Regions from separate parts of the Paenibacillus sp. Marseille-Q7038 genome, predicted to be linked through region 2. Evidence: a T-box and tRNA genes for the amino acid it is inferred to sense, from the RefSeq annotation. Region 2 holds a T-box; the other regions hold tRNA genes.

Region 1 (3,631 bases), 400 kb from region 2:
GTTTATTATCCAATTTTTAAAATCTCCCTTCGTGATTTCCTTCTCACTCTATTAAATATAAGGGTTTTATAAAACAAAACATTAAAATAACATAAAAAATTTAAAAAATATCAAATTTAATGACTTTTTTCAAAAGATTTGTATCGAGTATCTCTTGTGTTCACTTAGTTCTGTTCACCCGATTCCCCTACTTTCCACTTCATTAGAAAAACACTATTCCAAAATGACAAAGCTTGAAAAAATAAAATACAGCCCTAAAACAAGTACAAGAAGCACTACCGTATTAAATACGAGCACATTAACTGCCCTTCGTTTCTTATACAAAATCACGGCTATAAAACTTGTAATTATTGATAATATGGAAAACGTAATGCTAAGTACAACAGGTAAAAACATAATCGACAATAATGCAATGATCCCTAGAGTATATGAGATCCGAATCATGCCCCAGTTCTCTCCTTTTTGAACTTTCAATGGTACCTCACTCCTAAACTTCAAATACCGCCTTATTTTACCATATTGAGACTTGAAGAACCTAAAAAAACTGCACCTCCCTTGTTAGTCGTATTTAACAAGTGTGAGCGCAGTTCAACTATAGAATCGATCTATTCTTTTATTTTATTGAATTAACCTATATTTCTTCAAATCAATTAACTTATTCTTTTCATTTTTCACATTAAAACTAACAATGCACTTCATTCGCAAATAATAAAAAGAATATGTGTTACGTATGTGTATCATCAATATAACTTCCTAAGATGAGAAGATCATCTCATTCTTTTTAGTTGTTAACACCGCTTGTCACAATTACTAGCAATGTTTCTGCTGGTAATGATGGTCTTAGAAGTACAAGGTCCAGCCGAAAAAGAATTACCTCGAGTATTCAATACTTACTCCCTTATAAAGGTAAAAATAATAAAAACCCCTTCGCTTTCGCGAAGAGGTTTACAAATGAAGCGGGTGATGGGAATCGAACCCACGCTATCAGCTTGGAAGGCTGAAGTTCTACCATTGAACTACACCCGCGTATAAATATCGGGATGACACGATTTGAACATGCGACCCCCTGGTCCCAAACCAGGTGCTCTACCAAGCTGAGCTACATCCCGTAATATATGATGCCGGTGAAGGGACTCGAACCCCCACGGTTTCCCTCACGATTTTGAGTCGCGCGCGTCTGCCAATTCCGCCACACCGGCTTGTTGCTTATTTCATATTTAAAAATATAATGGCGCGCCCTGAGAGATTCGAACTCCCGGCCTTTTGATTCGTAGTCAAACGCTCTATCCAGCTGAGCTAAGGGCGCAAAAAATATAAAAGCGGACGACGGGAATCGAACCCGCGACCCTCGCCTTGGCAAGGCGATGCTCTACCGCTGAGCCACGTCCGCAATTAAAGGATGCGCGTGAAGGGACTCGAACCCCCACGTCAAAGACGCTAGATCCTAAGTCTAGTGCGTCTGCCAATTCCGCCACACGCGCATATAAATGATGGTGAGCCATGAAGGGCTCGAACCTTCGACACCCTGATTAAAAGTCAGGTGCTCTACCAACTGAGCTAATGGCTCGTACTAAAAAAATGGCTGGGGATATAGGATTTGAACCTATGCATGACGGAGTCAAAGTCCGTTGCCTTACCGCTTGGCTAATCCCCAACAGTGATAAGGTTTAAAAATGGGCGATCGATGGGACTTGAACCCACGAATGCCGGAGCCACAGACCGGTGCGTTAACCCCTTCGCCACGACCGCCATACAACGACAAACTTTGAAAATAAATCTGGTGGAGGATGATGGATTCGAACCACCGAACCCGTAAGGGAGCAGATTTACAGTCTGATGCGTTTGGCCACTTCGCTAATCCTCCATATGAAACTGGTGCCGACGAGAGGACTTGAACCCCCAACCTACTGATTACAAGTCAGTTGCTCTACCAGTTGAGCTACATCGGCTAATTTTTGAATGGTGGCTCGGGACGGAATCGAACCGCCGACACGAGGATTTTCAGTCCTCTGCTCTACCGACTGAGCTACCGAGCCTTATTCAGAATAAAAATGGCGGAACTGACGGGATTCGAACCCGCGATCTCCTGCGTGACAGGCAGGCATGTTAGGCCTCTACCACAGTTCCAGGTATTACAATTGCGGGGGCAGGATTTGAACCTGCGACCTTCGGGTTATGAGCCCGACGAGCTACCGAGTCGCTCCACCCCGCGATATTTATATGGTGGAGATTGAGGGGATCGAACCCCCGACCCTCTGCTTGTAAGGCAGATGCTCTCCCAGCTGAGCTAAATCTCCATATAAAGTGACCCGTAGGGGATTCGAACCCCTGTTACCTCCGTGAAAGGGAGGTGTCTTAACCCCTTGACCAACGGGCCTTACTGTATTAAACATTCTAGAAAATTCGCAACGGAGAAAGAGGGATTCGAACCCTCGAGACGCTTGTGACGCCTACACGATTTCCAATCGTGCTCCTTCGGCCAGCTCGGACACTTCTCCAGAAATGGCTCCCCGAACAGGGCTCGAACCTGTGACAACTCGATTAACAGTCGAGTGCTCTACCAACTGAGCTATCAGGGAATATTGGTGGAGCCAAGCGGGATCGAACCGCTGACCTCCTGCGTGCAAGGCAGGCGCTCTCCCAGCTGAGCTATGGCCCCATAATGGAATTATAAATTTGAATGGTGGGCCCTAGTGGACTCGAACCACCGACCTCACCCTTATCAGGGGTGCGCTCTAACCAGCTGAGCTAAGGGCCCTCATCGTTAATGAGTAACGATAAGGCAAAAAAATAACCCAAAAGGGTATTCGCTTGGCGACGTCCTACTCTCCCAGGACCCTGCGGTCCAAGTACCATCGGCGCTGGAGGGCTTAACGGTCGTGTTCGGGATGGGTACGTGTGGAACCCCTCCGCTATCGCCACCAAACGAGCATTTGTGTAACAAATGCGATCCGCGTTGGTTTTGGTACATCACTATAACGTGTGTATAAAACCAATAGCGTATTCAAGGAATTGCTCCCTGAAAACTAGATACGAAACGTTTTTTTGCGATTTTTATTTTAGGATAAGCCCTCGACCGATTAGTACTGGTCAGCTCCATGCATTCTTTGCACTTCCACCCCCAGCCTATCTACCTCGTCGTCTTCAAGGGGTCTTACTAATTGGGAAATCTCATCTTGAGGTGGGCTTCGCGCTTAGATGCTTTCAGCGCTTATCCCTTCCATACATAGCTACCCAGCGATGCTCCTGGCGGAACAACTGGTACACCAGCGGTATGTCCATCCCGGTCCTCTCGTACTAAGGACAGCTCCTCTCAAATTTCCTACGCCCACGACAGATAGGGACCGAACTGTCTCACGACGTTCTGAACCCAGCTCGCGTACCGCTTTAATGGGCGAACAGCCCAACCCTTGGGACCTACTTCAGCCCCAGGATGCGATGAGCCGACATCGAGGTGCCAAACCTCCCCGTCGATGTGGACTCTTGGGGGAGATAAGCCTGTTATCCCCAGGGTAGCTTTTATCCGTTGAGCGATGGCCCTTCCATGCGGTACCACCGGATCACTAAGCCCGACTTTCGTCCCTGCTCGACTTGTAGGTCTCGCAGTCAAGCTCCCTTGTGCCTTTACACT
Region 2 (3,631 bases):
CGGTAATATTTTCTTATGCACACCAGATACGGTGGAAATTCAAGGAACGATTGCGGAGATTTTGGCTGAAAGTGAGAGCGAAGCAGATTACGGCAGAATGAGGTGAATTGTTTTTGGAGATTGTAGTTCAAGCAATCGGAGCTTTAGTAGAAATTTACTACTGGCTGATTATTATTTATATCTTAATGTCTTGGTTGCCTAATGCGCGTGAGAGTAAATTCGGAGAAATTATTGGCAAAGTTGTAGAGCCATATCTTGCTCCTTTCCGGCGTTTTATCCCGCCGATCTTCGGTATGATTGATATTTCTCCAATCATTGCGATTATTGCTCTACGTTATGCAGCAACTGGACTCGTCGCGATTCTTACTAACCTATTTACGTAGATTATACTAATGTCATTAGGGTAAGCAGTAAGTATGAATATGCAAAGCAGGGTGATCTTGAAATGAAAACAGAAGTTTACGATCATTTTCACCCCGATGAACGGGATTTTGTAGACAAAGCCTGGGAGTGGGTCGAACGTGCGGGACAGTTTCATGAGATGAAGCTGACGGACTTTCTCGATCCTCGCCAGGCTTATATTTTGGAATCCATTATGAATCGCCGGAATGATGTGCAGATCCATCTGGATGGGGGTTCAGAATCTGCTGAGCGTAAACGTGCACTGGTAGCACCGGATTATGCTTATTTAGAAGACGAGAGCATGGAGCTAGCTGTGCTGTCCATTACCTCAGCTGACCAAAAATTACTACAGCTCGATCACGGGGATTATATGGGTGCACTCTTGAGTCTTGGCCTGAAAAGGGGTAAGATTGGAGACATTCATGTACTTGATGATGGTTGTCATACGGTAGTAGCCAAAGAAGTTGCGGATTATTTATCGATACATCTGCATCAGGTTCATCGTATGAATGTATTTACAGATATTCTGCCGATAGATCAGCTTCGGACGAGTGATGTATCACTTCAGATGATGGATCTGACGGTAGCTTCTTTGCGTCTGGACGGGATTGCTAGTGATGTGTACAGGCTCAGTCGCAGCAAAATTCTTACACCCATCAAGGCGGGTCGCTGTAAAGTGAACTTCCGAGTAGTAGAAGATCCGTCTAAAGCTCTTCGGGCAGGAGACGTAGTCTCTGTTCAAGGACTAGGACGATTTAAATTACTAGAAATAGATGGGGTTACTAAAAAAGGCCGTTTTCGAGTTAAAGTCGGCAAATTTGTCTAAGTATGTTGCAGGAATTCTGCTCTTCTTGTCGAAAAGGTATAGGTCTAGGCATTACGACAACGTATGAATTTGCCGATATAAACTACATGTTGATATACAGGTGGTGAATATTACATTATTTCGTAAGTCTTCTGCTCTTTTAAGACTGCAGAAGGTTCACCATTATTTTTTTTGTTTCATAAATCTCCTTCTTCGGAGGTTAATATTATAGGAGGTGGACAGTATGCCGCTTACACCGCTGGACATACATAATAAAGAGTTCTCTCGCAGAATTCGTGGGTATGATGAGGATGAGGTTAACGAATTCCTGGATCAAGTCATCAAAGATTATGAGGCTGTTATCCGCGAGAATAAGGAACTTAATAACCAGCTGCTGTCCGTGCAGGAGAGGCTGGATCATTTTTCAAACATTGAGGAGACGCTAAGTAAGACCATTATCGTCGCTCAAGAAGCTGCAGATGAAGTGAAGAATAATTCGAAGAAAGAAGCGCAGCTGATCGTGAAAGAAGCGGAGAAGAATGCAGACCGCATCATAAACGAAGCTCTGTCGAAGTCTCGCAAGATTTCGATGGAAGTAGAAGAGCTGAAGAAACAGGCTTCGATCTATCGAGCACGTTTCCGTACACTTGTGGAAGCACAGCTTGAATTGTTGACACAGGATGGATGGGAAGCGCTGGAGAACCGAGAATTTGAGGTTCGTGAGCGTGAACGTGAAATGAAAGAAATTTATTAATATTTATTTATTTGGATATGATATAGAGATGAGCGGATCATGAACCTTTAGCAGGCTATTGATCTTGTTGACTTTTTTTATAAAAGAGGCTATAAATATTCTTATATGAATTTCATATTCGATTTTGATGATGGGAATCAGTACGTTATGAAGATTGTTCTCAGAGAGTTGGCGGTCGGTGCAAGCCAATGAACAGGTCATGACCGAATATCCTCCCGGAGAAGTGAAGCCGAAAGGATCTGCATACAACTGTTGTATTGCTGATGCGAATAAGCTGATACCGTAAGCCGAACGTTATATCGGCTCCTTATGGAAGCTTCATAAGGATTAGAGCGCTGTCTCTATGTGTTGACCGTGATAATCATCGAATGATTAGAGCGGGCAGTCTAGAGATGGAACTAGGGTGGTAACGCGAGAACAGTCTCGTCCCTTTTGGGGATGAGGCTTTTTTTATTTTCTAAATATAGTAATGCGCCATACAAGAAAGGGAGTTTGAAGATGAAACGAGTCGATGTCAAAGAAAAAGCTCGCGCTCGCGAGCAGCGAATCCTCAGTAAATGGAATGCAGAAGATACCTTTAAAAAATCAATTGAGAATCGTGAAGGTAAGCCTAACTACGTTCTATATGAAGGACCTCCTACAGCGAACGGTGCTCCGCATATCGGGCACGTACTAGGCCGCGTTATTAAAGATTTTGTAGGACGCTATCAAACGATGAACGGCTACCGTGTTGTTCGTAAAGCAGGATGGGATACCCACGGCCTACCGGTAGAGCTTGGTGTAGAGAAACAGCTCGGCATCAACGGTAAACATGAAATCGAGAATTACGGCGTAGAAGCTTTTATCAAGAAGTGTAAAGACAGTGTGTTTGAGTACGAGCACAAATGGCGAGAACTAACGGAAGCGATCGGTTATTGGACGGATTTGGATCATCCATACGTTACACTTGATAACAAATACATCGAAAGTGTGTGGAATATTCTTGCAACGATCCATGATAAAGGACTGCTTTATCGCGGACATCGCGTTAGTCCATACTGCCCTTGCTGTCAGACAACACTTAGTTCTCATGAAGTAGCACAAGGGTATGAGGACGTTAAGGATCTTAGTGCAACAGCTAAATTCAAACTTAATGATCGTGATGAATATATCTTGGCTTGGACGACAACACCTTGGACGCTTCCTTCTCACGTGGCACTTGCTGTAAACCCAGACATGGAATATGCACGAGTGAAACAAGAAGACGGCACATACATCGTGGCGAAAAACTTGGTGGAAAAAGTGATGAAAGGTGATTATGAAGTTCTTTCAACGTTGAAAGGTTCGGAGCTGGTGGGTCTTACTTATACACCGCCGTTTACTTATATCAAAGCAGAAAAAGCAAACATTGTGGTTGGAGCAAGCTTTGTAACGGATGCAAGCGGTACAGGTATCGTTCATATGGCTCCTGCTCACGGGGAAGATGACTACAAAACCTGCCGTGAGAATGGAATCAGCTTTGTAAGTGTAGTAAATTCCGAAGGGAAGTATACAGAGGAAGTTACTGATTTTGCAGGACGTTTTGTAAAAGATTGTGACCTTGATATCGTGAAGTACTTGTCCGAACAAGGTACGCTTTACAGCAAAGAAAAAATCGAGCATAGCTATCCGTTCTGCTGGCGTTGTAAATC
Region 3 (3,631 bases), on a different contig from region 2:
AAACCTAAGGGTTCCTGAGGAAGGCTCGTCCGCTCAGGGTAAGTCGGGACCTAAGGCGAGGCCGAAAGGCGTAGTCGAAGGACAACAGGTCGAAATTCCTGTACCACCGTAAATCGTTACGAGCGATGGGGGGACGCAGTAGGGTAGTGACGCAGACTGATGGATGTCTGTCCAAGCAGTGAGGCTGATGTGTAGGCAAATCCGCACATCATTAAGGCTGGGCTGTGATGGGGAGTGAAAATTACAGTAGCGAAGGTCATGATCTCAGACTGCCAAGAAAAGCCTCTAGCCAGATGAAGGTGCCCGTACCGTAAACCGACACAGGTAGGTGAGAAGAGAATTCTAAGGCGCGCGGAAGAACTCTCGTTAAGGAACTCGGCAAAATGACCCCGTAACTTCGGGAGAAGGGGTACCCCGGTAGTGTGAATAGCACGAGGGGGTCGCAGTGAAAAGGCCCAAGCGACTGTTTAGCAAAAACACAGGTCTGTGCGAAGCCGCAAGGCGAAGTATACGGGCTGACGCCTGCCCGGTGCTGGAAGGTTAAGGGGAGTGGTTAGGGATTAGTCCCGAAGCTATGAACCGAAGCCCCAGTAAACGGCGGCCGTAACTATAACGGTCCTAAGGTAGCGAAATTCCTTGTCAGGTAAATTCTGACCCGCACGAATGGCGTAACGACTTGGGCGCTGTCTCAACGAGAGATCCGGTGAAATTTTAATACCTGTGAAGATGCAGGTTACCCGCGACAAGACGGAAAGACCCCATGGAGCTTTACTGCGACTTGATATTGGATTTGGGTACGATCTGTACAGGATAGGTGGGAGCCTAAGAAGCATGAGCGCCAGCTTGTGTGGAGGCAACGTTGGGATACCACCCTGATCGTATCTAGGTTCTAACTTGGTACCGTGATCCGGTGCGAGGACAGTGTCAGGTGGGCAGTTTGACTGGGGCGGTCGCCTCCTAAAGAGTAACGGAGGCGCCCAAAGGTTCCCTCAGAATGGTTGGAAATCATTCGCAGAGTGTAAAGGCACAAGGGAGCTTGACTGCGAGACCTACAAGTCGAGCAGGGACGAAAGTCGGGCTTAGTGATCCGGTGGTACCGCATGGAAGGGCCATCGCTCAACGGATAAAAGCTACCCTGGGGATAACAGGCTTATCTCCCCCAAGAGTCCACATCGACGGGGAGGTTTGGCACCTCGATGTCGGCTCATCGCATCCTGGGGCTGAAGTAGGTCCCAAGGGTTGGGCTGTTCGCCCATTAAAGCGGTACGCGAGCTGGGTTCAGAACGTCGTGAGACAGTTCGGTCCCTATCTGTCGTGGGCGTAGGAAATTTGAGAGGAGCTGTCCTTAGTACGAGAGGACCGGGATGGACATACCGCTGGTGTACCAGTTGTTCCGCCAGGAGCATCGCTGGGTAGCTATGTATGGAAGGGATAAGCGCTGAAAGCATCTAAGCGCGAAGCCCACCTCAAGATGAGATTTCCCAATTAGTAAGACCCCTTGAAGACGACGAGGTAGATAGGCTGGGGGTGGAAGTGCGGCAATGCATGGAGCTGACCAGTACTAATCGGTCGAGGGCTTATCCTAAATATAAATCGCAAAGATTGTTTCGTATCTAGTTTTCAGGGAGCAAAACCTTGAATACGCTATTGGTTTTTTTATACACACTTTATAGTGATGTACCAAAACCAACGCGGATCGCATTTGTTTCACAAATGCTCGTTTGGTGGCGATAGCGGAGGGGTTCCACACGTACCCATCCCGAACACGACCGTTAAGCCCTCCAGCGCCGATGGTACTTGGACCGCAGGGTCCTGGGAGAGTAGGACGTCGCCAAGCGAATACCCTTTTGGGTTATTTTTTTGCCTGATCGTTACAATTAACGATGAGGGCCCTTAGCTCAGCTGGTTAGAGCGCACCCCTGATAAGGGTGAGGTCGGTGGTTCGAGTCCACTAGGGCCCACCATTCAAATTCATAATTCCATTATGGGGCCATAGCTCAGCTGGGAGAGCGCCTGCCTTGCACGCAGGAGGTCAGCGGTTCGATCCCGCTTGGCTCCACCAATATTCCCTGATAGCTCAGTTGGTAGAGCACTCGACTGTTAATCGAGTTGTCACAGGTTCGAGCCCTGTTCGGGGAGCCATTTCTGGAGAAGTGTCCGAGCTGGCCGAAGGAGCACGATTGGAAATCGTGTAGGCGTCACAAGCGTCTCGAGGGTTCGAATCCCTCTTTCTCCGTTGCGAATTTTCTAGAATGTTTAATACAGTAAGGCCCGTTGGTCAAGGGGTTAAGACACCTCCCTTTCACGGAGGTAACAGGGGTTCGAATCCCCTACGGGTCACTTTATATGGAGATTTAGCTCAGCTGGGAGAGCATCTGCCTTACAAGCAGAGGGTCGGGGGTTCGATCCCCTCAATCTCCACCATATCAAATATCGCGGGGTGGGAGCTCGGTAGCTCGTCGGGCTCATAACCCGAAGGTCGCAGGTTCAAATCCTGCCCCCGCAATTGTAATACCTGGAACTGTGGTGTAGAGGCCTAACATGCCTGCCTGTCACGCAGGAGATCGCGGGTTCGAATCCCGTCAGTTCCGCCACTTTTATCTTAACTCCAGTTATATGAAGTATGATATATCGTAATCATTTAGCCGGTGTAGCTCAACTGGTAGAGCAACTGACTTGTAATCAGTAGGTTGGGGGTTCAAGTCCTCTCGCCGGCACCAGTTTTATTATGGAGGATTAGCGAAGTGGCCAAACGCATCAGACTGTAAATCTGCTCCCTTACGGGTTCGGTGGTTCGAATCCATCATCCTCCACCAGATTTATTTTTAAAGTCATTATTTATATGGCGGTCGTGGCGAAGGGGTTAACGCACCGGTCTGTGGCTCCGGCATTCGTGGGTTCAAGTCCCATCGATCGCCCCATTTTTAAACCTTATCACTGTTGGGGATTAGCCAAGCGGTAAGGCAACGGACTTTGACTCCGTCATGCATAGGTTCAAATCCTATATCCCCAGCCATTTTTTAGTACGAGCCATTAGCTCAGTTGGTAGAGCACCTGACTTTTAATCAGGGTGTCGAAGGTTCGAGCCCTTCATGGCTCACTTTAATATATATGCGGTCGTGGCGGAATTGGCAGACGCGCACGGTTCAGGTCCGTGTGGGCTAACCCCCGTGGAGGTTCGAGTCCTCTCGACCGCACCATATATTTTGCGGACGTGGCTCAGCGGTAGAGCATCGCCTTGCCAAGGCGAGGGTCGCGGGTTCGATTCCCGTCGTCCGCTCCAATCATATTTGCGCCCTTAGCTCAGCTGGATAGAGCGTTTGACTACGAATCAAAAGGCCGGGAGTTCGAATCTCTCAGGGCGCGCCATTTAAATAACGGGATGTAGCTCAGCTTGGCAGAGCACCTGGTTTGGGTCCAGGGGGTCGCATGTTCAAATCGTGTCATCCCGATATTTTTACGCGGGTGTAGTTCAATGGTAGAACTTCAGCCTTCCAAGCTGATAGCGTGGGTTCGATTCCCATCACCCGCTTCACAGTAAACCCCTTCGCTTTCGCGAAGGGGTTTTTTTATTATTACTATATTAGTCAAGAACAAGTAGGAACTATTCTGCTTGTTCTTTTTTTGGCTG

The links. The T-box of region 2 lies ahead of ileS (isoleucine--tRNA ligase). A T-box ahead of a tRNA ligase gene usually reads a tRNA of that ligase, here a tRNA-Ile.
Region 1: it encodes a tRNA-Ile, which carries the amino acid that the T-box ahead of ileS (isoleucine--tRNA ligase) is inferred to sense. The anticodon was not compared.
Region 3: it encodes a tRNA-Ile, which carries the amino acid that the T-box ahead of ileS (isoleucine--tRNA ligase) is inferred to sense. The anticodon was not compared.

What each region holds. Positions count from the first base shown of each region.
Region 1 covers NZ_CBCOOM010000001.1:3,133,871-3,137,501, forward strand. Annotated here, with positions in the region: gene ACWPWY_RS14845 (foldase protein PrsA) at 1-13, opposite strand, end outside; gene ACWPWY_RS14850 (hypothetical protein) at 214-474, opposite strand; tRNA gene ACWPWY_RS14855 (tRNA-Gly) at 956-1,026, opposite strand; tRNA gene ACWPWY_RS14860 (tRNA-Pro) at 1,036-1,109, opposite strand; tRNA gene ACWPWY_RS14865 (tRNA-Leu) at 1,120-1,199, opposite strand; tRNA gene ACWPWY_RS14870 (tRNA-Arg) at 1,230-1,306, opposite strand; tRNA gene ACWPWY_RS14875 (tRNA-Gly) at 1,319-1,390, opposite strand; tRNA gene ACWPWY_RS14880 (tRNA-Leu) at 1,401-1,481, opposite strand; tRNA gene ACWPWY_RS14885 (tRNA-Lys) at 1,492-1,567, opposite strand; tRNA gene ACWPWY_RS14890 (tRNA-Gln) at 1,580-1,654, opposite strand; tRNA gene ACWPWY_RS14895 (tRNA-His) at 1,677-1,749, opposite strand; tRNA gene ACWPWY_RS14900 (tRNA-Tyr) at 1,779-1,864, opposite strand; tRNA gene ACWPWY_RS14905 (tRNA-Thr) at 1,874-1,949, opposite strand; tRNA gene ACWPWY_RS14910 (tRNA-Phe) at 1,961-2,036, opposite strand; tRNA gene ACWPWY_RS14915 (tRNA-Asp) at 2,053-2,127, opposite strand; tRNA gene ACWPWY_RS14920 (tRNA-Met) at 2,139-2,212, opposite strand; tRNA gene ACWPWY_RS14925 (tRNA-Val) at 2,222-2,297, opposite strand; tRNA gene ACWPWY_RS14930 (tRNA-Glu) at 2,306-2,377, opposite strand; tRNA gene ACWPWY_RS14935 (tRNA-Ser) at 2,410-2,498, opposite strand; tRNA gene ACWPWY_RS14940 (tRNA-Asn) at 2,504-2,579, opposite strand; tRNA gene ACWPWY_RS14945 (tRNA-Ala) at 2,584-2,659, opposite strand; tRNA gene ACWPWY_RS14950 (tRNA-Ile) at 2,682-2,758, opposite strand; rRNA gene rrf (5S ribosomal RNA) at 2,810-2,926, opposite strand; rRNA gene ACWPWY_RS14960 (23S ribosomal RNA) at 3,061-3,631, opposite strand, start outside.
Region 2 covers NZ_CBCOOM010000001.1:2,729,108-2,732,738, reverse strand. Annotated here, with positions in the region: gene ACWPWY_RS13025 (cell division protein SepF) at 1-106, shown strand, start outside; gene ACWPWY_RS13020 (YggT family protein) at 114-383, shown strand; gene ACWPWY_RS13015 (YlmH family RNA-binding protein) at 446-1,228, shown strand; gene ACWPWY_RS13010 (DivIVA domain-containing protein) at 1,452-1,961, shown strand; T-box leader at 2,080-2,395, shown strand; gene ileS (isoleucine--tRNA ligase) at 2,460-3,631, shown strand, end outside.
Region 3 covers NZ_CBCOOM010000002.1:139,557-143,187, reverse strand. Annotated here, with positions in the region: rRNA gene ACWPWY_RS17825 (23S ribosomal RNA) at 1-1,585, shown strand, start outside; rRNA gene rrf (5S ribosomal RNA) at 1,721-1,837, shown strand; tRNA gene ACWPWY_RS17815 (tRNA-Ile) at 1,888-1,964, shown strand; tRNA gene ACWPWY_RS17810 (tRNA-Ala) at 1,987-2,062, shown strand; tRNA gene ACWPWY_RS17805 (tRNA-Asn) at 2,067-2,142, shown strand; tRNA gene ACWPWY_RS17800 (tRNA-Ser) at 2,148-2,236, shown strand; tRNA gene ACWPWY_RS17795 (tRNA-Glu) at 2,269-2,340, shown strand; tRNA gene ACWPWY_RS17790 (tRNA-Val) at 2,349-2,424, shown strand; tRNA gene ACWPWY_RS17785 (tRNA-Met) at 2,435-2,506, shown strand; tRNA gene ACWPWY_RS17780 (tRNA-Asp) at 2,518-2,594, shown strand; tRNA gene ACWPWY_RS17775 (tRNA-Thr) at 2,645-2,720, shown strand; tRNA gene ACWPWY_RS17770 (tRNA-Tyr) at 2,731-2,816, shown strand; tRNA gene ACWPWY_RS17765 (tRNA-His) at 2,846-2,921, shown strand; tRNA gene ACWPWY_RS17760 (tRNA-Gln) at 2,942-3,016, shown strand; tRNA gene ACWPWY_RS17755 (tRNA-Lys) at 3,028-3,100, shown strand; tRNA gene ACWPWY_RS17750 (tRNA-Leu) at 3,114-3,200, shown strand; tRNA gene ACWPWY_RS17745 (tRNA-Gly) at 3,209-3,283, shown strand; tRNA gene ACWPWY_RS17740 (tRNA-Arg) at 3,293-3,369, shown strand; tRNA gene ACWPWY_RS17735 (tRNA-Pro) at 3,379-3,452, shown strand; tRNA gene ACWPWY_RS17730 (tRNA-Gly) at 3,462-3,532, shown strand; gene ACWPWY_RS17725 (TauD/TfdA dioxygenase family protein) at 3,605-3,631, opposite strand, start outside.